Regions from separate parts of the Leisingera sp. ABM4_101 genome, predicted to be linked through region 3. Evidence: riboswitches for the same ligand, from Rfam matches in the RefSeq annotation. Region 3 holds a riboswitch; each other region holds the start of a gene.
The links. Region 3 has a riboswitch for thiamine pyrophosphate ahead of thiC (phosphomethylpyrimidine synthase ThiC). Riboswitches for the same ligand answer to the same signal wherever they lie in the genome.
Positions count from the first base shown of each region.

Region 1: it holds a riboswitch for thiamine pyrophosphate, as region 3 does, so the genes downstream of both, thiD (bifunctional hydroxymethylpyrimidine kinase/phosphomethylpyrimidine kinase) here and thiC (phosphomethylpyrimidine synthase ThiC) in region 3, are expected to answer to the same signal.
Region 2: it holds a riboswitch for thiamine pyrophosphate, as region 3 does, so the genes downstream of both, thiB (thiamine ABC transporter substrate binding subunit) here and thiC (phosphomethylpyrimidine synthase ThiC) in region 3, are expected to answer to the same signal.

Region 1 is NZ_JBSWTV010000003.1:51,267-58,832, reverse strand. Features, by position in the region: gene ACXAEK_RS22190 (TenA family protein) at 1-261, opposite strand, end outside; gene ACXAEK_RS22185 (ABC transporter ATP-binding protein) at 261-986, opposite strand; gene tenA (thiaminase II) at 983-1,666, opposite strand; gene ACXAEK_RS22175 (ABC transporter substrate-binding protein) at 1,663-2,598, opposite strand; gene thiD (bifunctional hydroxymethylpyrimidine kinase/phosphomethylpyrimidine kinase) at 2,660-3,472, opposite strand; TPP riboswitch at 3,519-3,623, opposite strand; gene ACXAEK_RS22165 (AMP-binding protein) at 3,858-4,946, shown strand; gene ACXAEK_RS22160 (thiolase family protein) at 4,943-6,049, shown strand; gene ACXAEK_RS22155 (hypothetical protein) at 6,052-6,630, opposite strand; gene ACXAEK_RS22150 (nitroreductase) at 6,627-7,319, opposite strand; gene ACXAEK_RS22145 (biotin transporter BioY) at 7,309-7,566, opposite strand, start outside.
Region 2 is NZ_JBSWTV010000002.1:615,707-623,272, forward strand. Features, by position in the region: gene ACXAEK_RS03965 (thiamine/thiamine pyrophosphate ABC transporter permease ThiP) at 1-1,184, opposite strand, end outside; gene thiB (thiamine ABC transporter substrate binding subunit) at 1,160-2,137, opposite strand; TPP riboswitch at 2,170-2,261, opposite strand; gene aroC (chorismate synthase) at 2,494-3,594, shown strand; gene ACXAEK_RS03980 (AAA family ATPase) at 3,681-4,835, shown strand; gene ACXAEK_RS03985 (MerR family transcriptional regulator) at 4,839-5,255, opposite strand; gene ACXAEK_RS03990 (cation efflux transmembrane domain-containing protein) at 5,329-5,961, shown strand; gene ACXAEK_RS03995 (malonate--CoA ligase) at 6,056-7,558, opposite strand.
Region 3 is NZ_JBSWTV010000002.1:3,647,759-3,655,324, reverse strand. Features, by position in the region: gene ACXAEK_RS19040 (ThiF family adenylyltransferase) at 1-429, opposite strand, end outside; gene ACXAEK_RS19035 (thiamine phosphate synthase) at 426-1,031, opposite strand; gene ACXAEK_RS19030 (thiazole synthase) at 1,031-1,798, opposite strand; gene thiS (sulfur carrier protein ThiS) at 1,800-1,997, opposite strand; gene ACXAEK_RS19020 (FAD-dependent oxidoreductase) at 1,966-2,934, opposite strand; gene thiC (phosphomethylpyrimidine synthase ThiC) at 2,931-4,745, opposite strand; TPP riboswitch at 4,883-5,011, opposite strand; gene bioB (biotin synthase BioB) at 5,226-6,203, shown strand; gene ACXAEK_RS19005 (8-amino-7-oxononanoate synthase) at 6,203-7,342, shown strand; gene bioD (dethiobiotin synthase) at 7,339-7,566, shown strand, end outside.

The DNA.
Region 1 (7,566 bases), on a different contig from region 3:
CAGGAAATAGGTGTCTTCCGGTCCGCAGATCAGGCCGAGGAACCGGGCGCCGGGCACCACGTCGGCCAAGCTGGGGCCATGGGCGACGGCAGCGGCCAGAAGGCGCACGAAGCCCTCGACAAAAAGGTAATCCTGCTGCAGGTAGCCGGCCATCTTGTCCCGGTCCAGCGAGCCATCGGCCAAGGCATCAGTGAAGGGATGGCGGGTCGCTGCGTGCCAATCGTCACGGCAGGTAGCGCGGAGCTGTTCGGTGATACTCATCAGTGGCCCTTTCTGAGAAGTGTGAGGAGACCCGCCTGCACCTTCATCACTTGCGGCGCGGCGGCGGGCCGGGGCAGGGGGATTTGCGGGGCAGGAACATCAGTTAGCCCCTGCACTGTCAGGATTTGGATTGAATGGCCCATGCGGGCGGCTTCGCCCGGGTCGTGGGTGACCAGCAGAACAGTACGGTCCTGCAGCAATTCGGCGGCAAGATCCTGCATGTCAGCCCTGGTTTGCGCATCCAGTGCAGAAAAGGGTTCGTCCAGCAGGATGACGGGTTTGTCTTCCATCAGGGTGCGCGCAAGCGCCACCCGCTGGCGCTGGCCGCCGGACAACGCGGCAGGTTTCTTGTGCGCATGGTCTGTCAGCTGCACCCGTTCCAGCAGATGCTGCAAACGGGCAGGGTCGCCCTTGCCGCCGCGCAGCCTGGCGCCGAGAGCGATATTCCGGGTGACGGTGGCCCAGGGCAGCAGCAGGTCGCTTTGTGCCATGTAGGCCACGCGCGGGGCGGGATCGGAGCCGTCCGACGCAGAGATCGTGCCGTTAAAGTCCGCCCCTGTCCGCAGCCCGGCGATCAGCCGGAGCAGGGTTGTCTTTCCGGTGCCCGAGCCGCCCAGAATGCAGGTCCACTGTCCGGCGGGCAGATCCAGTTTCAGCGGCGCAAACAGCCGTGCGCCGCCGATGCTGGCACTGCCCGCAACAGTGATCCCGGGCGCCGGCGTCATGGTTCCAGGCCCATCTGCCAGAACCCGGCCTCAAGTTCTGTGGCAGTGGAGAATGCCCGGCACAGGGACTGCCAGACCGGCAACTGGTCATAGGCTGTCCCCAGCCGCCGTTCCAGGGCGCTGTCCAGCAGGATGCCGGTATCGCGGCAAACCTGCTGGTACTCTGCCCCGGCATAGGTGCCGATCCAGGCGCTGTATTTATCGCTGGCGGCCTCTTGCGACAGCCGTGCGCCGATTTCGCCGTACCCCATGACGCAGGGGGCAAGTGCAGCCAGCAGGGTCAGGAAATCGCCGGAGTAGCCCGCCTCCAGCACATAGCGGGTATAGGCCAGGTTGCCGGGGCGTTCGGGGGTGGTGAACAGTTCCTCCTGCGGGATGCCTGCCTCTGCACAGATGCTGATATGCAGCTTCATCTCCACGCTGATCAGCGCGTTGACTGTGGCCGAGGCGGCCAGCATTTCCACGTGGGTTTCGGCCTTGACCACCGCCAGCGCCCAGGCGCGGGAGAAGTGGACCAGGAACACGTAGTCCTGACGCAGGTAGTGCAGGAAGGCTTCGCGCGGGAGCGAACCGTCGCGCAGGCCTTCGACAAAGGCATGGCGGGTGTAGTCGCGCCACAGATCGCCAGCCGCCGCCCGCATCAGCCCGAAAGCGCGGCCATAATCCGGAGCCGCGCTCATTTCGCGGTCACGTCGATGGTGATGGCCTCCACCGCATTGGTGCTGCTGATCATGCCTTTTTCTTGAAGGAACGCCTCGAACCGTTCATAGCGGCCGGCGTCAAACCCGGCCGGGCGCAGCGCAAAGCGGGGCAGGGTGTCGGTCCAGGCGCGGGCGTTCAGTTCATCTTGCAGTTCAGGTGACGTGCCCGAGAAGATTTCCCAGCTTTTCTGCGGGTTGTTGACGATGAACTGGGTGGCCTTTTCGGTTGCCGCCAGGAAGCGTTCAACCTTGCCTGCGTCCATGGTTTCGGGATTGGCAACATAGATCAGCTCGTCATAGGAGGGCACGCCTTCCTCCTCAATATAGAAGCAGGTGCCGGGGCGGCCTTCGATGTCCATCTGGTTCAGCTCGAAGTTACGGTAAGCCCCGATCACCGCATCGACTTGGCCGCTCATCAGCGAAGGCGACAGGGAGAAGTTCACGTTGATCATCTCGACGTCGTCCAGGGTAACGCCGTGCTTGCCCAGAACCGTTCCAAGGACAGCCTCTTCGACACCGGCAACAGAGAAGCCGATCTTCTTGCCCTTCAGGTCGGCGGGGGATTTGATCGGGCCGTCCTCCAGGACAAGCAGGCAGTTGAGCGGGGTGGCAACCAGGGTTCCGACCCGTTTCAGCGGCAGGCCTTCGTGGATCTGAAGATGCAGCTGCGGCTGATAGGAAACCGCCAGATCGGCCTGGCCGGCGGCCACCAGGCGCGGCGGGGCAGAGGGGTCTGCAGGCGGCACGATCTCCACCTCCAAACCCTGTTCGGCAAAATACCCCTGTTCCTGCGCTACGATGACCGGCCCGTGATCGGGGTTGATGAACCAGTCCAAAAGCAGGGTCATCTTGTCCTGGGCTGCGGCGGGGGTAGCGGCCAGAAGGGCAAGTACGGTTGCAAGTCTTTTCATGGAAGGCGTTTCCTTTGTGTTCACATGCGGGGGGCGAAGGGTGTTTGGCCGGCCGGATCTGTCAGCGGCAAGCGGCAGGCCATTGGCGGTGGAAGTGGTGGACAGGGCCGTGGCCTTGGCCCACCCCAAGCCCGTCAGCGGCAGCAATTGCACCTTGAAGGTAGGCGTGGGCTTCGGTGGCGGCCTGGGCCAGCGTTAGGCCTTTGGCAAGGCCCGCGGCAATGGCAGAGGACAGGGTGCAGCCGGTGCCGTGGGTGTTGGCCGTCAGCAGGCGCGGGGCGGTGAATTCGGCGATGACACCGTCAGCCGAGATCAGAAAATCATGGCAGGTGCTGCCGGTGCTGTGGCCGCCTTTCATCAGGACAGCCTTGGCGCCCGTGCGGCAAAGAGCTAGCCCCTGCGCGGCCATCCTGTCCGGATTGTCTGCGGGTGCCTCGTTCAGAAGGGTTGCGGCCTCCGGCAGGTTGGGGGTCAGCAAGGTTGCGCGCGGCAGCAGTTCCCGGCGCAGCGTGTCCACGGCCCCCTGCGCCAGCAGGGCGTCGCCGGATTTTGCCACCATCACCGGGTCCAGGACAACCGGGCCAGGATAGTCCGCGATGGCTTTGGCGACGGTTTCGATGATCTGCGGCGTGGCCAGCATGCCGATCTTAATGGCGCGTACATCCAAATCGCTGAGTACCGCATCGATCTGGGCGGCGACCACATCCAGCGGGATCTCATGCACCGCCGTGACCTGACGGGTGTTCTGGGCAGTGACTGCGGTGATGACGCTGGCGCCATACACTCCCAGCGCCGACACGGTCTTGAGATCCGCCTGGACCCCGGCGCCGCCGCCGCTGTCGGATCCTGCAATAGTCAACGCAATATGGGCCATTGGCACCCCCCCCAAAAAATTAAGGGCACCGCATACGGAATACGTCTTCAGGTTTGAGACCGTTCCCTACGCCGGTATTGCCCGGATCAGGTTCGATGGGTTAGCGCATCAGCGCCTCTCAGCCCCAAACGGGGCACCCCAACGGTTGCAGGCTGGATAGCAACGCCGCTGCTTTCCGTCAACGCCGCGCAGGGATGGCGCCGTTTTTTCCAGCCGCACCGCTGGTCATTGGGTGAAAAATTCAGTTGGATGGCACCGTCCCGGCTGCAGGCCGCCGGGCAGGAGAAGGCCAGAAAGGAAGCGCGCTGCCGTGGCAGGAGATGAGGATTGTTTTCAAGTTGCGCCATCTGCACGCGTCCTGACGCCAGAGGCTGCGGGTGTTGAAGTGCTGTTGAGGTGCATCGGCCGCAAAATACCGTTCCGGGCAGGGCCGCAGGCTTCCAGGCCGCTGCAGGACGGGCCGGGCGAAAAGCAGCGGGTCTATTGCGAAAGCTCCGGCTCGACTGGAGCGCCAAAGCTGATCCGCCGCCGCCCGGCCAGCTGGCGCGCCAGCTTTGCTGTCAATGCGCGGCTGCTGGCGGCAGGGCCGCAGGATGTCTATGCCGTGCTTGGGCATCTGGGGCATTCGCTCAGCCTGTATGCGGCAGTGGAAGCGTTGCATCAGGGTTGCGGGCTGGCGGTTTTGTCCAGGCAAAGCCTAGTGCAGCAGGCCGCCGCGGTCCGGCAATTCGGGGTGACAGTGCTATATGCGACGCCCAGCCAGCTGCGCCTGCTGACCGGCGCAGCCAAGGGCGTTTTCGAAGGCGTCAGGCATGTGATGTGCGGCGGTGGCAAGCTCGATGAGGCCCTGCGCAATGCCCTGGCGGACCGGTTTCCGGGGGCGCAGGTGCTGGAGTTCTTTGGCGCGTCCGAGACCAGTTTCATCTCTGTATCAGATGGCAGCACGCCGCCAGGATCGGTGGGCAAGGCCTATCCCGGGGTTGAAGTGCGGATTGGCGGTGGCGGCGCGCCGGGGGAGGCCGGGGAGATCTGGGTGAGAAGCCCGTATCTGTTTGAAGGCTATGAAGGAGGCAGCAGCGATCTGACGGCCTGGGACGATGGGTTCCTGTCAATCGGGGAAATCGGGGTGCTGGATGCTGGCGGATACTTGTACCTGCGGGGGCGGCGCAGCCGTATGGTGACGGTCGCGGACCAGAACGTTTTTCCTGAGGCGGTCGAGGCAGTTCTGCTGGCGGAACCCGGTGTTGCTGCTGCGGCGGTGCTGGCGCTGGAAGATCCGCTGCGCGGGCACCGGATCGTGGCGGTGGTGCAGGGCGGCGGCAGCGGGGCCGCACTGCGCAAGGCCTGCCGGGCTGCCTTGGGAGACGCTGCTGTGCCGCGGGAAATCCGCAAGACAGACAGGATGCCGCTGCTGCCGGCCGGGAAGCCGGACCTGCAGCGTCTTGCCCGGATGTGGCAGGAGGGGGTGCTGTGAGCCGGAGTTTTATAATCGCTGCCTGCCGCAGCGCGGTTGCGCCGCGCAATGGCGCTTTCAGGGCCTGTCTGCCGCATGATTTGGCGGCGCCTGTGATCAAGGATGTGCTGGCCAGGGCAGGCCTGGCACCGGAGCAGGCAGGCGAGCTGGTGCTGGCAAATGCCCTGGGAGCGGGGGGCAATCCTGCCCGTATTGCCGCCCTGGCAGCGGGGCTGCCGGAGCGTGTTGCGGGCCTGAGCCTGGACCGGCAATGCGCGGGCGGGCTGGATGCGGTGATCCTTGGCGATGCGATGATCCGTGCTGGGCTGCATGATGTGGTGATTGCCGGCGGTGCCGAAAGCTATTCCCGCCGCCCGGTCCGGATGCACACCTTTGCCGATGGCCGCCCGCCAGAGGCCTATGATCAGGCGCTCTTTACCCCCTGGCCGGACCGCGACCCTGGCATGGCGGAAGCGGCAGAGGCGCTGGCGCAGCAGCTGAAAATCAGCCGCGATGACCAGGACGCCTGGGCGCAGGACAGCCATGCCAAGGCCCTGTCTGCAAGACCGCGGCTGGCAGCAGAGATCACCCCGGTTGCAGGTCTTGGCCAGGATAGTTTCAGCCGGGCACTGGCACCCCGGCTGTGCGCGCGGGCCCGGCCGGTTTGCGGCAGCATCACTGCAGCGAACATGGCCGTTGCTGCGGATGCCGCGGGGTTTGTGCTGATGGTTTCGGAAAAGATCGCCCGGCGGCATCCGGGTCCCGCTGCAGCTGTGCTGGCTGGTGCCACCCTGGGCGCGGATCCAACGCAGCCGGGTCTCGCACCGGTCCCCGCTGTGGCTGCGGTGCTTGGTCAGGCTGATTTGACGCCGCGCGATCTTGCCGCGGCGGAGGTCATGGAGGCCTTTGCGGTTCAAGCCATTGCCTGCCAGCAGGGGGCGGGACTGCCGCAGGAGATTGTCAACCGGCACGGTGGCTCCCTGGCGCGCGGCCATCCGATCGGGGCTTCGGGCGCGATCCTGGCCGTGCGGCTGTTCCACGACTTGGCGGCGGGCGGCGGCACCGGCCTTGCGGCCATCGCATCCGCCGGCGGGCTGGGCAGCGCATTGCTTTTGCAGGCCTGAGCCTAGGGCAGTTTGCGGATCCGGTCGCTGGCGCGGATTTCGCCATCACCCACGATCCGGCACAGCACGCCGCGCAGGCGCAGGGGACGGTGCGGCCGGTGATTGATCCAGGCAAGGCTTTCGGCGCCGTAGCGGTCGCGCCATTTCACACAGGCCGTGTTGAACTTATCCGAAACCTCGACCACTGCGCTGCCGATTTGCAGCCGGGTGCCAACAGGCATGCTGGCTTCGCTCAGGTCCAGATCCGCGACGATCGTGTCGCCTGGATGCACTGTGTTCTTGCGGTCGCGCCAGCACAGGTCCACCACCCGCTTGGGCAGGATAGACACCTGGATCCGCGGGTCCGGGCTGCCGTCGGACAGTGTCAGCCACGGGGCTTTCAGCCAGCGCTCCCCTTCAATGCCGCGGGCTGCCGACAGCTGGAGGCTGGCAGGGAAGACACGCTCGCCATAGCCGGGGCGGAAGCACAGGGTTTCGATTGCCGCGCCGTCCTTGGGGGCCGCCAGGATGGCGGGCAGCGCCGCGTCGCATTCGGCGCGGGTGACGGGGTGCGGTCCTGGATCTGCAGAAGCCATGGTCATGCGGTGTCCTCGTTTTCAAAGCCGCGGAAGGTTGTGAAAGCGTCCAGCGGCTGCCGTTCCGTGCGGAACTGGTTGACTGCGGCCTGGCGATCCGGGTGGCCCAGGGCAATGCCGCAGACCACAAGTTCCTGTTTCGGCAGTTCAAGATGGCGATGGACAAGCCGGCCGTAGTTGGCCAAGGCACCGATCCCGGTAGCCCCGAGACCGTGGCTTTCTGCCGCCAGCAGAAAGCTCATGATGGCCATGCCAAGGTCCATGAAACACCCTTTGCCCATCCGCCGGTCGATTGTGGCAACCACCCCGACAGGCGCGCCGAAGAAGGCGTAGTTGCGGGCAAATTGCTGCCGCCGCCCGGCAAGGTCGCGGCGGCCGATGCCGAGGGAAGCATAAAGCGCATATCCGGCCTTGCGCTGCCTGTCCTTCAGCTCAGCGGGCATTGGGCTGGGAAAATAGGAATATTCGCTGTCCGCAGGGCGGTTTTCAGCGGCGGCCTGCGCCAGTTCCGCGGTCAGCGCAGACAAGGTGGCGCCGGACAGCACGTGAAAGGTGCCGGGCTGCAGATTGGCGCCGCTGGGGGCTTGCCGGGCGGCGGCGCAAATCCGCTCCACCGTGGCGCGGCGGACCGGGGCGCTGGTATAGGCCCGGACCGACCGGCGGTTTGACAGGAGTTGTTCGAACTCAGGCAGCATAGGCGCGCGACAGCACGCTGGAGGGGCGGGCCTTGTATAGCGCACCGGTGATCAGGCCGGCCAGAACCGCCTTGATCAGATCGCCGGGCATGAAAGGCGCCATGGCGGTCAGCAGCGCTTCGCCGAAGCCCGCGGGCTTCATCACCATGTAATAGGGGACCGCCACCAGGTAGAGCGCGCCGATGCCGCCCGCGACGGCGGCAACTGCAGCGATGACGGTGACATTGCCGGATGTCCATTTCTCCAT
Region 2 (7,566 bases), 3.0 Mb from region 3:
TTGACCAGCGCTGTCACCGGCAGCGCCAGCGCAAAAGGGTCCGCAACGGGGTAGACCAGGATGAACAGCCCGGTGCCGATCACCAGCGGCGAGGCCGCAAGCCCCAGGATACCCGACAGCTCGCTCATGCCGCTACGCCCGGCAGCAGCCGCAGCGGCCATCGGCAGGGCCAGCATCAGCAGAATCACGGTGCTGAGCGCGGCAACCAGAATGGAGTTGCCCGCCGCCTGCCAAACACCGCTGTTCAAATCTGTCAGCCCCTGCATCCCCGCCAGCACAATCGCCGCCAGCGGCAGCAGCAAAAACGCCGCGGACAGGATAATCCAGAACCCGTCCAAACCGCGCGCCAAGCCGCCCTGCCCGTCCCAGCGCCGCACCGCCCGGTCCAGGCCCGCACCAAAGCCCTCACCCGCCGACACCCGCAGCGCCACCATCGCGGCGGCACCGGTCAGCAGCAGCTGGATACCCGACAGCAGCGCCGCGCGGCCCAGGTCAAAGTCAAAACGAAAGGCCTGATATATGGCGAGTTCAATGGTCGTCGCCTTCGGCCCGCCGCCCAGGGTCAGCGCCACCGCAAAGCTCGACAGGCAAATGGCAAACACCACCGCCAGCGCCCCTGGCGCCACCCGCCGCAGCATCGGCCCTTCCAGCAGCCGCCACATCGCCAGCGGCCCGGCATCCAGCTGCGCCGCCAGCCGGAAGCGTTCGGCGGGGATCTCCTGCCAGCCCTGCAGGATCAGCCGCGTCGCCAGCGGCAGATTGAAGAACACATGCGCCAGCACCACCCCGTGCAGTCCGTAGATCTGAACAGGCTCTAACCCTAGGGAAATCAGCCCCTGGCTCAGCCAGCCCGCCCGGCCAAAGACCGCCAGCAGGCCTAGGATGGCCACAATAACAGGCAGAATGAAGGGCGCGCCCAACAACGCAATCAGCAGGCGCCGCCCCGGAAACCGCCGCCGCGCCAGCGCGCGGGCGACAGGAATGGCGAGGCCAACACTCAATAGCGCCGACAGGCTCGCCTGGGTCAGGGTGAACCGCAGCGCGGCCCAGTCGCTGGCGCCAAACCCTGTGCCGGCCTCAGCCCTGAGCGCAACAGCCCCCAACGTCCCCAATATCAGCGCAGCCACCAAAAAGGCAGCGCTGATACCGGGAAAGGCGCTTACTGGCTGAGCGCGTCCAGCCATTCGCCCAGCGCCGCATCGCGCACCTCTGCCGCTTCCGTCTCGCTCAGCAGCAGCGATTTTTCCGGCGCGATCAGGGTGCCGAATCCTTCCGGCAGGCCTGCCGCCGGGGTCACCGCCGGGTACATCCAGTTGGTGGTCGGGATGATCGACTGGAACGCGTCCGACACCATGAAGGCCAGGAACTGATCCGCCAGCTCCGGCTGATCGCTGTTCGCCAGCTTGCCGGCCACTTCCACCTGCATGTAATGCCCCTCGTCAAAGGCCGCTGCCGCCTTGGAGCCGTCTTCCTCGGCAATCAGGTGATAAGCGGGCGATGTGGTGTAGGAGAGCACCATGTCGGCCTCGCCTTCCAGGAACATGCCATAGGCCTCGGACCAGCCCTTGGTTACGGTCACGACGTTGTCAGAGAGGCCCTTCCAAATCTCCGGCGCCTCGTCGCCATAGGCGGCCTTGACCCACAGCAGCAGGCCCAGGCCGGGGGTCGAGGAGCGCGGATCCTGAATGACGATCTTGGTGTCGCTGGCGGCCAGCGCCTTGAAGTCCGCGGGCGCTGCGGCATCAGCGTTGTGCACAAAGGCGAAGTAGCCCCAGTCATAAGGCACAAAGGTCGCGTCGTTCCACTCCACCGGCAGCGCAAACTCGGCGCTGACCGAATGCTCTGCAAACAACCCGGTTTCTTTGGCCGCCGCGGTCAGGTTGGTATCCAGCCCCAGCACCACGTCCGCGTCCGACCGCGCGCCCTCCAGCTTGACCCGCGCCAAAAGCGCAGCACCGTCGCCCGCTCCAACCAGTTTCAGGTCGCAGCCGCACACTTCCTCAAACGCTTTCTCCACCGCAGGCCCCGGCCCCCAGTCGGAAACAAAGCTGTCATAGGTATAAACGACCAGTTCGGGCGTCTCGGCAAAGGCTGCCGAGGCGCCGAGCAGTCCCGCTGCAAATGCAAGATGTTTCATGCCATCCTCCTTTGCGGCTTTGGGCAAGGGTGGAGGCTGTCCAGTACCTTCCCTCCGCCGGTGTGATCCGGTTCAGGTTCAACGGGTGTCATCTCAGCGCCTGCGCGCACCCCGAGGTGGCGCGAACATTATGCCCCAGCCGCAGCAAAGACAAGCCAAAGCCCCGTCAGGACCTACGGTCCATGCAAACTGGACCGCTGCCCGCGCCGATCCCGTGTTCTTCTGGCAGAAAATATCCCGGGGGAGCCGCCCCAGGCGGCGGGGGCAGCGCCCCCTCTCGCCTTTGCCGCAGAGGAATCCGCTTGAGGCACAGGCCCCTGCCCGCTAAGCACGTCCCGCAAAGGAGACCGCGCCTCATGTCGATGAACAGCTTTGGACACCTCTTCCGCGTCACCACCTGGGGCGAAAGCCACGGGCCTGCGCTTGGCGCCACCGTCGACGGCTGCCCGCCGAACGTGCCGCTGGCGCCGGAAATGCTGCAGCAGTGGCTCGACAAGCGCCGTCCCGGCCAGAACAAGAACACCACCCAGCGCAATGAGCCGGACGCGGTCAAGATCCTGTCCGGCGTGTTCGACGGCATGACCACCGGCACGCCCGTACAGCTGATGATCGAGAACACCGACCAGCGGTCCAAGGATTACGGCGAGATTTCCCAGACCTTCCGCCCGGGCCACGCCGACATCACCTATTTCCAGAAATACGGCAACCGCGATTACCGCGGCGGCGGCCGCTCCTCCGCACGCGAGACCGCGGCGCGGGTGGCGGCCGGCGGTGTTGCACGTGAAGCAATCAAGGCGCTGGCGCCCGGGCTGGAGATCAAGGGCTACATGACCCGAATGGGCGAGCTGGAGATCGACCGCAGCCGGTTCGACTGGGACGCAATTGAGAAGAATGATTTCTGGATCCCCGACGCAGGCGCAGTGCAGGAATGGGAAGACTACCTGCAAGCCCTGCGCAAGGCGCATGACTCGGTCGGGGCAGTTGTTGAAGTTGTCGCGCGCAATGTCCCCGCAGGCATCGGCGCGCCGGTCTATGGCAAGCTGGACACCGACCTGGCCGCCGCGATGATGTCGATCAACGCTGTAAAAGGCGTGGAAATTGGCGAAGGCATGAATGCCGCGCGCCTCAAGGGCTCGGAAAACGCCGATGAGATCTTCATGGGCGAAAACGGACCCGAGTATTCCTCCAACCACGCCGGCGGCATCCTCGGCGGCATTTCCACCGGGCAGGATGTTGTGGTGCGCTTTGCGGTAAAGCCAACCTCCTCGATCCTCACTCCGCGCCAGTCGATCCGCAAGGACGGCTCCGCGACCGAGGTGATCACCAAGGGCCGCCACGACCCCTGCGTCGGCATCCGCGCGGTGCCAGTGGCAGAGGCGATGATGGCCTGCGTGATCCTGGACCACCTGCTGCTGCACCGCGGCCAGATCGGCGAAAACCAGGGCCATATCGGCTGAACAGTTGATGCCTGACGGGACCTGTTGCGAAGCGCTGCAAAACCAAGCAGGTTTTGCACAGCGCTTTTCACATCCGGTCCTTCGCCATGCTGATTACCCTGGCCATCTCCGGCTACCGCTCGATCCGCGATGCAACCCTGCCGCTGGAGCAGCTCACCGTGGTGAGCGGCGCCAACGGGGCAGGCAAATCCTCGCTCTACCGTTCGCTGCGGCTGCTGGCGGAGGTGGCCCAGGGCAGGGCCATCGCTTCACTGGCAGGTGAGGGCGGGCTGGAGTCGACACTGTGGGCCGGCCCGGAACACATCAGCGCCCGCATGAAGCGCGGCGAAGTTCCCGTTGAGGGCACTCGGCGCAAGGGAGCTGTGGCTCTAAAGCTGGGGTTTTCGGCAGAAGACTACGGATATGCGGTCGACCTTGGCCTGCCCGCGCCGGTGCCGCGGACGATGTTCGGCAACGATCCCGAAATCAAATCCGAAGCGCTTTGGGTCGGCGAAAGCCTGGGCCGCGCCAACAGCATTGCCGAGCGCCGCGGCGCGGTTGTGACGGGCCGGGACGGCAGCGGCCGGCGGGTGGAGCTGTCGCGCGACCTGCGTCCCTTTGACAGCATGATGACCCATGCCGCCGACCCGGTGCAGGCGCCGGAAATGCTGTCATTGCGCGAACGGATGCGTGGCTGGCGCTTCTATGACAGCCTGCGCACCGACCGGGACTCGCCAGCCCGGCGCCCCGCCGTCGGCACCCGCACCCCCGCATTATCGGGGGATGGATCGGATCTGGCCGCCGCCATTGCTACCCTGCGGGAAATCGGCGACGGGCCGGGTTTTGACGCAGCCATCGAAGATGCCTTCCCGGGCGCCAGCGTCGATGTCTCGCTGCAGGGCGGGCTGTTTGCGGTGGAGATGCAGCAGCACGGGCTCTTGCGGCCTTTGTCGGCGGCGGAGCTGTCGGACGGCACCCTGCGCTATGTGCTCTTGGCCACCGCGCTGCTGACCCCGCGCCCGCCTGAGCTGATGGTGCTGAACGAACCAGAAACCAGCCTCCACCCGGATCTGATTGCGCCGCTGGCACGGCTGGTCAAACGCGCCAGCCGCGACAGTCAGATCATCGTGGTCTCCCACAACAGCCATCTGGCCCGGGAACTGGAGGACGCGGGGGCGCTGTCCGTAGTCCTGCAGAAGGAATTTGGTGAAACCCGCATTGACGAGCTGGAGCCGCCGCGCTGGAGCTGGCCGAAACGCTGACGCTCAGCCGTGATCACCGGCGCATTGACTGTGGTCGCCCAGCGCCGTCAGCACCTTGCAGCAGCCGCCGCTGCCGCCGTTGCACAGATTGCTGATCCGCTCCAGCTCCAAGGCCAATTGCTCCAGCTTGCGGATGCGGTCCCGGACATTGGCCAGCTGGCTGCGGGCAATGCGGTCGGCTTCGGCGCAGTCATCGCCCAAATGCCCGTCCAGCCCCATCAGCGACTTGATATCCTCCAGCGGAAAGCCAAGGTCACGGGCGTGTTTGATGAACCCCAGCGCATCCATGCCGTCCTGCCCGTAACGCCGCTGGTTGCCGGCATTGCGGCCCGGCGGCGGCAGCAGGCCGATTTCCTCATAGTAGCGGATGGTGGGCACCTTGACGCCGGTGGCCTTGGACAATGCACCGATGGAAAACACGATAAGAACCTCTTGAAGCTCTAGTGACTAGAGCACCTACATTGATCTCGAATCAGGAATGAGGACAAGAGCAATGGCAGGCTGCTGCAATCACAACGCAAGGTTCGACGGGGTGTCGGACGACTACAAACGCAGGCTTTGGCTGGTGATCGCCATCAACGCCGGCATGTTTGCGGTGGAAATGGGGGCGGGCCAAATGTCCGGCAGCCAGGCGCTGAAGGCAGACGCGCTGGATTTTCTGGGCGATGCGCTGACCTATGGTATTTCACTGGCGGTGATCGGCGCCAGCTTACGCACCCGGGCGCTGGCCGCCTTGGGCAAGGGGATCAGCCTGTTGCTGATGGGCACCTGGGTGTTTGGCTCCACTATCTATCAGGTGTTTTACGTTGGCGTGCCGCAGGCGCAGATCATGGGAGTGATCGGCTTCATGGCGCTGGCGGCCAATCTGATCTCGGTCATGCTGCTGGCGCGTTACAAGGACGGCGACGCCAATGTGCGCTCGGTCTGGCTGTGCTCGCGCAATGACGCCATTGGCAATGTGGCGGTGATGATTGCGGCGCTTGGCGTCTGGGGCACCGCCACCGGCTGGCCGGACCTCATTGTGGCCGGCATCATGGGCGGGCTGTTCCTCAGCTCTGCGTTCCAGATCCTGGTGCAAGCGGTGCGGGAATGGCGCGAGGAAGAGGCGCATGCCCACGCTCACTAACCCGCCTGCGCCGCTATGCGGCGCGGGCAGCGCCCGTCCCGCCCCCCACGGGGCGGGCGCTACACGCCCTCCCCGCCGGGCCGGACGCTGCCCCTCAAGCAAACAGCCCTGCGTATTCCTCGCGCAGGGCTTTCTTCTGCACCTTGCCCATGGTGTTGCGCGGCAGGGCGTCCAGAAGGATGATCTCCTTGGGCTGCTTGAACTTGGCCAATTGCCCCGACAGCGCCGCCGTGATCGCCTCCGCACTAGTGCCGTCACCTTCCGGCACCACCACCGCAACCACCCCCTCGCCGAAATCCGCATGCGGCACGCCGATCACCGCGCTTTCCAGAACCCCTGGCAGATCGTCGATCAGGCTCTCCACTTCCTTAGGGTAGACATTGAAGCCGCCGGTGATGATCAGATCCTTCTCGCGCCCGACAATGGTGACATAGCCATCCGCGTCGATCTTGGCCATGTCGCCGGTGATGAACCAGCCGTCCGGCTTCAGTTCCTCCGCCGTCTTCTCCGGCATCTGCCAGTAGCCCTGGAAAACATTGGCCCCGCGCACCTCCAGCACGCCGATCTCTCCAGCAGACACCTCTGCACCGTCCTGCATCACCCGCGCCTCGACCCCCGGCAGCGGGAAGCCGACGGTACCGGCCCGGCGCTCGCCATCGTAAGGGTTCGAGGTGCTCATATTGGTTTCGGTCATCCCGTAGCGCTCCAGGATGCGGTGGCCCGTGCGCGCTTCCCATTGCTCATGCGTATCCACCAGCAAGGGCGCCGAACCAGAGATAAACAGGCGCATATTCGCCGCACGCTCCCGGGTCAGGCGCGCGTCCGCCAGCAGCCGGGTATAAAACGTCGGCACCCCCATCAGCGCGGTGGCGTTGGGCATCGCGTTCAGAATAGCATCCCCATCAAACCCCGGCAGGAACACCACCCGGGCGCCTGCAAACAGCGCCACATTGGTCGCCACAAACAGCCCGTGGGTGTGGAAGATCGGCAGCGCGTGGATCAGCACGTCCTCCGCCGTGAACCGCCAGTACTCCCGCAGCATCAGCGAATTGGAGGCGAGGTTATCGTGGCTCAGCATCGCCCCCTTTGACCGCCCGGTGGTGCCCGAGGTGTAAAGGATCGCAGCCAGGTCACCGGGCTCCCGGGCAACTGCCGCAAACCCGCCCTGCCCGTCTGCCAGATCGCGCAAGCTCCCCTGCCCCATGGCGTCCAGCGTCAGCACCTGCGCCGCGCCTGCCACGGCGCTGATCTCCTCCAGCCGCGCCGGGTCGCAAACCATCACGCGCGGTGTCGCATCACCGATGAAATAGGCCACCTCCGGCCCGGTGTAGGCGGTGTTCAAGGGCAGGAAGATACCGCCGGCCATGACTGTGCCCAGATACAGCTCAATCGCCTGAATGGTCTTCTGCACCTGCACCGCCACCCGGTCGCCGGGCTGCACGCCCTGCGCGGCCAATGCCGCCGCCATCCGCTCGGCCCCGGAAAACAGCGCGCCGAAGCTGACCGTGCTGCCATCGGGAAGCCGGGCAAAGACATCATCCTCGCGCCCCAGGGACGACTCGCGCAGCTGGCGGATCAGGTGGTTGGCGTCATACATCGGCGGCT
Region 3 (7,566 bases):
AGAGATCAGCGTCTTGCCTTGCCGCAGGCATTCGTCCGACAGGATATAGGAAACGGCAAAGCTGTCTGCCGCATCCACAACCAGATCCGCTCCGGCCACCAGCCTTGGCGCGTTGGCGGCATCCAGCGGCTGGACCAGGGCGGTTGCATCCAGGTTCGGATTGGCAGCCAGCAGGCGCCGCCGGGCCGCTTCGGCCTTGGGCCGCCCCAGATCCTCCATGGCATAAAGCACCTGCCGGTGCAGGTTGCTCTCCTCCACCAGGTCGCCATCCATCACCGTGATCCGCCCGACACCCGCGCCGCCCAGGTATTGCAGCACCGGGCAGCCAAGCCCCCCGGCGCCAATCACCAGCACATGGGAGCGGGCCAGCACGTCCTGGCCCTGCGCGCCGACCTCCGGCAGGATCATCTGGCGGGCATAGCGGCTCATGCGTCTTCCCGGGCCCGGCAGGCCTCAGCCCATTCCCGGGTGCGGGCCTCGGGGTCGTCTGCCAGCTGGATGTCTGTCACCACCGCAGCGCTGTCTGCGCCCGCGGCGAAGACCCCCGGCAGCCGCTCCGGGGTCAGCCCGCCAATGGCAACCAGCGGGGTCTTTCCCGCCATCCGCTTCCAGCGCGCGACCCGCTCCAGCCCCTGCGGGCCCCATTTCATCTTTTTCAGAAGCGTCGGATAGACCGGTCCCAAGGCGACATAGGCCGGGTCAAACGACAATGCCCGCTCCAGCTCGCTCTCGTCATGGGTCGACAGGCCGAACCGCACGCCCCTGCGGCGCAGGGCGGCGAAATCGGCGGTATCCATATCCTCCTGCCCCAGATGCACGAAGCTGCAGTTCAGATCCAGCGCCGCCTGCCAGTAGTCATTCACCACCAGCTGCGCCCCATGCACCGCGCAGAAATCCCGCGCCCGGGCGATCTGGCGGCGGACCTCACCTTCCGGCGCGTCCTTGATACGCAGCTGCACCAGCCTGGCCCCCTGCGGCACCAGCAGCTCCAGCCGGGCCACATGGCCCACGATCAGGTAAAAACGCTCCATCATGCAAACTCCGCCAGGCCCAGAACCGGGGTCGATGGCACCGCCATGTCGCGGCGCTCCATCGGATCGGCCTCATAGCCAAGCCGCCCGGCCTCAACCGCCAGCGCCATTGCGCGGGCCATGCCCGCAGGGGCGCCTGCTTTGGCCACCGCGGTGTTCAGCAGCACCGCATCCATGCCCAGCTCCATCGCCTGGGCCGCGTCCGAAGGGCGCCCAATGCCGGCGTCCACAATCAGCGGCACCTCCGGAAAATGCGCCCGCATCGCCCGCAGCGCATCCGGGTTGCGCATCCCCTGGCCGGAGCCGATCGGCGCGCCCCAGGGCATCAGCACCTCGCAGCCCGCGTCCAAGAGCTTTTCGCCCACCACCAGATCATCGGTGGTATAGGGGAACACCTGGAACCCTTCGCTGCTCAGCACCTGCGCGGCCTCCACCAGCCCGAACACATCCGGCTGCAGCGTGTCGGAATGGCCGATCACCTCCAGCTTGATCCAAGGGGTGCCGAACAGCTCCCGCGCCATATGGGCAGTGGTCACCGCCTCCTGCACCGAATGGCAGCCCGCCGTGTTGGGCAGAATGCGGCAGCCGGCGCCGCGCAGGCTCTGCCAAAAGCCGGCGCCGGAGCCATCTGCGGTTTCCCGGCGCAGGGACACGGTGATGATCTCTGTGCCGCTGGCTTCAATGGCTTCTGCCAGAATGGCAGGGGAGGGGTATTGCGCCGTGCCCAGCAGCAGCCGCGAAGTGATCTCTGTATCGTAGAACTGCATCTCAGCCTCCCTGCATCGGCGCAAGAACTTCCAGCCGGTCGCCCTCGGCCAGCTGCACATCGCCGCGCTTGCCGCGGGCGACAAAGGCGCCGTTCAGCGCCGTGGCGACAGCGGGGCTGGTAAACCCCAGCTCCTCCAGTGCGGCGGCCAGAGTGGGTCCCGTCACCTCATGCGGTTTGGCGTTTACGATGATCTTCATCCGTGGTCTCCGGTAATAATCGGTCTGCGGCCTGCTGCGCCATCGCGGGCGCCAGCAGGAAGCCATGGCGGTACAACCCGTTGAGGTAAAGCGTGCCGTCCTGATCAGTCAGCCGTGGCAGGTTGTCGGGGAAGGCCGGGCGCAGGCCCGCGCCGGTTTCCACCACGCCGGCCTCGGCAAAGCCCGGGTGCAGGGCAAAGGCCGCGCTCAAAAGCTCGCTCAGCGAGCGCAGGCTGATGGCGCGGTCAGAGCTGTTCTCGATCATGGTGCCGCCGATCATGAAATGCCCGTCGCCGCGCGGCACGAGGTACAGCGGCATCCGCGGGTGCAGCAGGCGCAGAGTGCGGCGGATCTCCACCTCCGGGCAATGCAGGATAGCCATCTCGCCGCGCACCGGGCGCAATCCGGGCAGCGGCGCCGCCATCCCGGTGCAATCCAGCGTGACCCGGCCCGGGGCGGGGGCGCCATAGCGGATCCCGACCCCCAGTTCCTGCACCTTGGCGCTCAGGTCCCGCAGCGCCCGCCGCGGGTCCAGATGCGCTTCCTGCTCAAAGAACAGCCCTTGCGCAAACCGTCCCGCCAGCGCCGGTTCCAGCTCTCCAATCTCCACCCCGTCCACACCCCGGTGACCGGTGGTGCGGCGGGCAAAGCGGGTAAGCTCCGCCCGGTCGCGGGCAGGCGCCACCACCAGCGTGCCGCGCCTGTGGACGGTCGTGACCTTGGCCCACCAATCGAAGGCGCGGCTGCCGAGGGTGATCACCTCCTCCTCGGCGCTTTCGCGTTCGCACCAGGGCGCCAGCATGCCGCCCGCAAAGCGCGCGACGCTGCTGTCTCCGGGGGTTTCGCCCCTCTCATAGACGGTGACTGCCGCCCCGCGCTGCGCCAGTTCATAGGCGCAGGCGAGACCGGCAAGGCCCGCGCCTGCGATGGTGATCATTCCGCCGGTTCCGCAGCTTCGGCAGCAGGCACATACAGCTCGCCGCCCTCGCGGAACTTGGCGGCCATCGCCTCCATGCCCTCTTTCTGCGCTTCCGAGCGGATGTCGTGGCTGATCCGCATCGAGCAGAATTTCGGCCCGCACATGGAGCAGAAATGGGCGACCTTATGCGCCTGTTTCGGCAGGGTCTGGTCGTGGAATTCGCGCGCGGTGTCCGGGTCCAGCGACAGGTTGAACTGGTCCTCCCAGCGGAACTCGAAGCGCGCCCGGCTCAGCGCATCGTCGCGGCGCTGGGCGCCCGGCAGACCCTTGGCGAGGTCGGCAGCATGGGCGGCGATCTTGTAGGTGATCACACCGGTCTTCACGTCGTCCCGGTCGGGCAGGCCCAGGTGCTCCTTCGGCGTCACGTAACACAACATCGCGCAGCCGAACCAGCCGATCATCGCCGCACCGATACCGCTGGTGATGTGGTCATAGCCCGGCGCGATGTCAGTGGTCAGCGGCCCCAGCGTGTAGAACGGCGCCTCGTGGCAGCACTCCAGCTGCTTGTCCATGTTCTCCTTGATCTTGTGCATGGCGACATGGCCCGGCCCTTCGATCATCACCTGGCAGTCCTTGGCCCAGGCAGTCTTGGTCAGTTCACCGAGGGTTTCCAGCTCGGCAAACTGCGCCTCGTCATTGGCGTCCGCGATGGAGCCGGGGCGCAGCCCGTCGCCAAGCGAGAAGGAGACGTCATACTGGCGGCAGATGTCGCAGATTTCCTCGAAATGCTCGTAGAGGAAGCTCTCCTTGTGGTGATGCAGGCACCACTTGGCCATGATTGAGCCGCCGCGCGAGACAATCCCCGTCACCCGGTTCACCGTCATCGGCACCATGTGCAGCCGTACACCCGCATGGATGGTGAAATAATCGACGCCCTGTTCCGCCTGCTCAATCAGCGTGTCGCGGAACACTTCCCAGGTCAGGTCCTCGGCGATGCCGTTCACCTTCTCCAGCGCCTGGTAGATTGGCACGGTGCCGATCGGCACCGGCGAATTGCGCACGATCCATTCCCGGGTGTTGTGAATGTTGCGGCCCGTGGACAGATCCATCACCGTGTCGGCGCCCCAGCGGATCGCCCAGACCAGTTTGTCCACCTCTTCCTCCATCGAGGAGGTGACGGCAGAGGTGCCCATATTGGCGTTGATCTTCACCTTGAAATTGCGGCCGATGATCATCGGCTCGATTTCCGGGTGGTTGATGTTGGCGGGAATGATGGCGCGGCCCGCGGCAATTTCCTGGCGCACGAATTCCGGCGTCACGTAGTCCGGGATGTTGGCGCCAAAGTCATTGCCGTCGCGGTTTGCATGGCAGGGCGACAGCTCGCGCAGCTGGTTTTCGCGGATCGCGACGTATTCCATCTCCGGCGTGATGATGCCTGCCCGTGCATAGGCCAGCTGGGTCGGCGCCTTGCCGTCCTTGCCGCGCAACGGCGCAGGTTTCACCGGGAACTCCGGCACCAGCCGGTCGCCCTCGACAAAGCCGTTGTCCTCGGGCTTCACATCGCGGCCCTGGTAGCTCTCAACGTCGCCGCGGGCGAGGGTCCACTGGCGGCGCAGCTGTGGCAGACCCTCACGGATGTCAGTCAGCACATCGGGGTCGGTATAGGGGCCGGAGCTGTCATAGACCGGCAGCGGCGCCTCGCCCGCGGTGGGGTGGGTGGCGATCTCGCGCATCGGCACGCGGATGTCCTCATGGACCTCGCCGCTGACGTAGATCTTGCGCGATGCGGGCAATGCGCCGGTGGTGATCTTGGGGTTGGGGACGTTCATCTGGTGTTCCTACGGGCCTTCGGTTCAAAAACACCAATTGAGCCGGGACGGAGGAAAACGGGCAGGGGGGTGTACAGCCGGTGTACGGCCGGTGCACGCATGCTGCCTGTCCGAAACACGGGTTGGGGCCGGGGCGCCGCGCCATGCTTCTTGCTTCCTACGCCAGTATCAACTGGGTCAGGTTCAAAGGGTCGCGCCGCCGGTCCGGGATGCCCCGCACCATGACGCCTCTCAGTCCCTTGGGCGGGACTCCCCTGCGAGGCTTTAGGGGTAGGGGAGGCGCGGGCCTTCCGTCAACTGAAAATTTTGTAGATTATTTTTCTTATTTAATATCAGTGATCTACGGGCGATATTGGTGCCGAATTGAGGCAAATCGCTGCAGCGCGGCTTTGGCGCTTGATCGGCGGCATTGAAATTATCTATAAAACGCCGCAACGCCATCCGCGCATGGCCGTCAGGTATACGAGAACAGGAGACAGCATGCTGGACGCTGCACCCATCCGCACCGACTGGACCCGCGAGGAAGCGGAAGCGATTTACAACAAGCCTTTCATGGACTTGCTGTTCCAGGCGCACAGCGTGCACCGGCAGTATTTCGACCCCAACCAGGTGCAGAAATCCAAGCTCCTCAGCATCAAAACCGGCGGCTGCGCCGAGGATTGCGCCTATTGCTCCCAGTCGGCGAGGAACGGCGCCCAGCTGCAGGCGTCCAAGCTGATCGAAGTGCAGCGGGTGATCGCCGAGGCCAAGAAAGCCAAGGAAGGCGGCGCGACCCGCTACTGCATGGGCGCCGCCTGGCGCTCGCCCAAGGACCGCGACATGGCCGCGCTGGAGGCGATGGTGCAGGGGGTAAAGGATCTTGGCATGGAAACCTGCATGACCCTTGGCATGTTGGACGAAGAGCAGGTGTTCCGCCTGCGGGATGCCGGTCTCGATTACTACAACCACAACATCGACACCTCCGAGCGCTACTACTCTGAGATCATCACCACCCGCACCTTTGCCGACCGTATCGACACCCTGAACCGGGTGCGCGAGGCAGGCATCAAGGTGTGCTCGGGCGGCATCGTCGGCATGGGCGAGCAGCAGCTGGACCGCATCGACATGATGCTGGCACTGGCAACGCTGGAGGAGCATCCGGATTCGGTGCCGGTGAACATGCTGATCCCGATTGCCGACACGCCGCTGGCCGATGTCGAAAAACTGGATCCGATCGAATTCGTCCGCTCCGTGGCGCTGGCCCGCATCCTGATGCCGAAATCGCATGTGCGCCTGTCCGCAGGCCGCACCGACATGTCGGACGAGATGCAAGCAATGTGCTTCTTTGCCGGTGCCAACTCGATCTTTGTGGGCGACACGCTGCTGACCGCGGACAACCCGGAAGAGGACAAGGACCAGCAGCTCTTCGACCGTCTGGGCATCACCGCGATGGCGGCAGGCTGCGACGGCAGCCGCTGATGGCAAGCGCCTTTCCGAGGCATGAGAAATCGCTGGAAGCGCTGCGCTCGCGCGGGCGCTACCGGCAGCTGATGCCGCGGGACGGTTATGACTTTGCCTCCAATGACTATCTCGGGCTGGCAGGCAGCGATGTGCTGCGTGCCGCCGCTGCCGATGCGCTGGCCCGCGGGGTGCCGGTTGGGGCAGGCGGCTCGCGCCTCTTGCGCGGCAATGACGCGGAACACCAGCTGCTGGAGACGGAGGCTGCGGAGTTCTTCGGCACTGAGGCGGCACTGTTCATGGGCGGCGGCTTCAACGCTAATCAGGCGATCTTCTCCACCCTGCCGCAGCAGGGCGACCTGGTGCTGTATGACGCGCTGATCCATGCCAGCACCCATGACGGGATGCGGCTGGGCCGGGCTGAGACGCGCAGTTTTGCCCATGGCGATGCGGAAGACGCTGCGCGGGTGCTGAAGGACTGGCGCTCGTCAGGCGGCGCAGGCCAGGTCTGGATCGCGGTTGAGGCGGTCTATTCGATGGATGGAGACCTCGCCCCGCTGGAGACGCTTATTGCGCTGGCGGATGTCACCGGTGCTGTTCTGGTGGTGGACGAGGCCCATTCGACGGGTGTGTTCGGCGATCTGGGTCGCGGACTGGCGCAAGGCATCGCCCACCGCCCCAACGTCCTTTCCTTACACACCTGCGGCAAGGCGCTGGGCGCCTCGGGCGCGCTGATCTGCGGTCAGCGGGTGCTGATCGAGACGCTGATCAACAAGGCCCGCGGGTTTATCTTTGCCACTGCCCCGTCGCCGCTGAACGCGGCACTGGTGCGGGCGGCCTTGCAGGAACTTCAGCAGAACCCGGGCCGTCGGGAACAGGCTTGGCAGGGGATCACCCATGCCCAAGGCGAGGCCAAGCGCCTTTGCGGGCTGGAGGGGGTTCAAAGCCAGATCCTGCCGGTGGTGATTGGCGACGACAAACGCACCATGGCGCTGGCCGCTGCGATGCAGGCCCGCGGCTATGACATCCGCGGCATCCGCCCGCCGACGGTGCCCCGCGGCACTTCGCGGCTGCGGTTGTCGATCACTTTGAATACGGCGGCAGGGGTCATCACCCGGATGTTTGAAGACCTCGCCCGGGAAATGGAGAGTGCAGCATGAGCGCGCTGATTGTCACCGGAACCGACACCGGCATTGGCAAGACCATCTTTTCCGCCGGCCTGGTGCAGGCGCTGGGCGCAGCTTATTGGAAGCCGGTGCAATCGGGCCTGGAAGAGGAGACCGACAGCCAGACAGTGGCCCGCCTGTCGGGCCGTCGGGCATTGCCGGAGGGCTACCTACTGCAGCTGCCCGCCTCGCCGCATCTGTCGGCGGAGGCCGAGGGT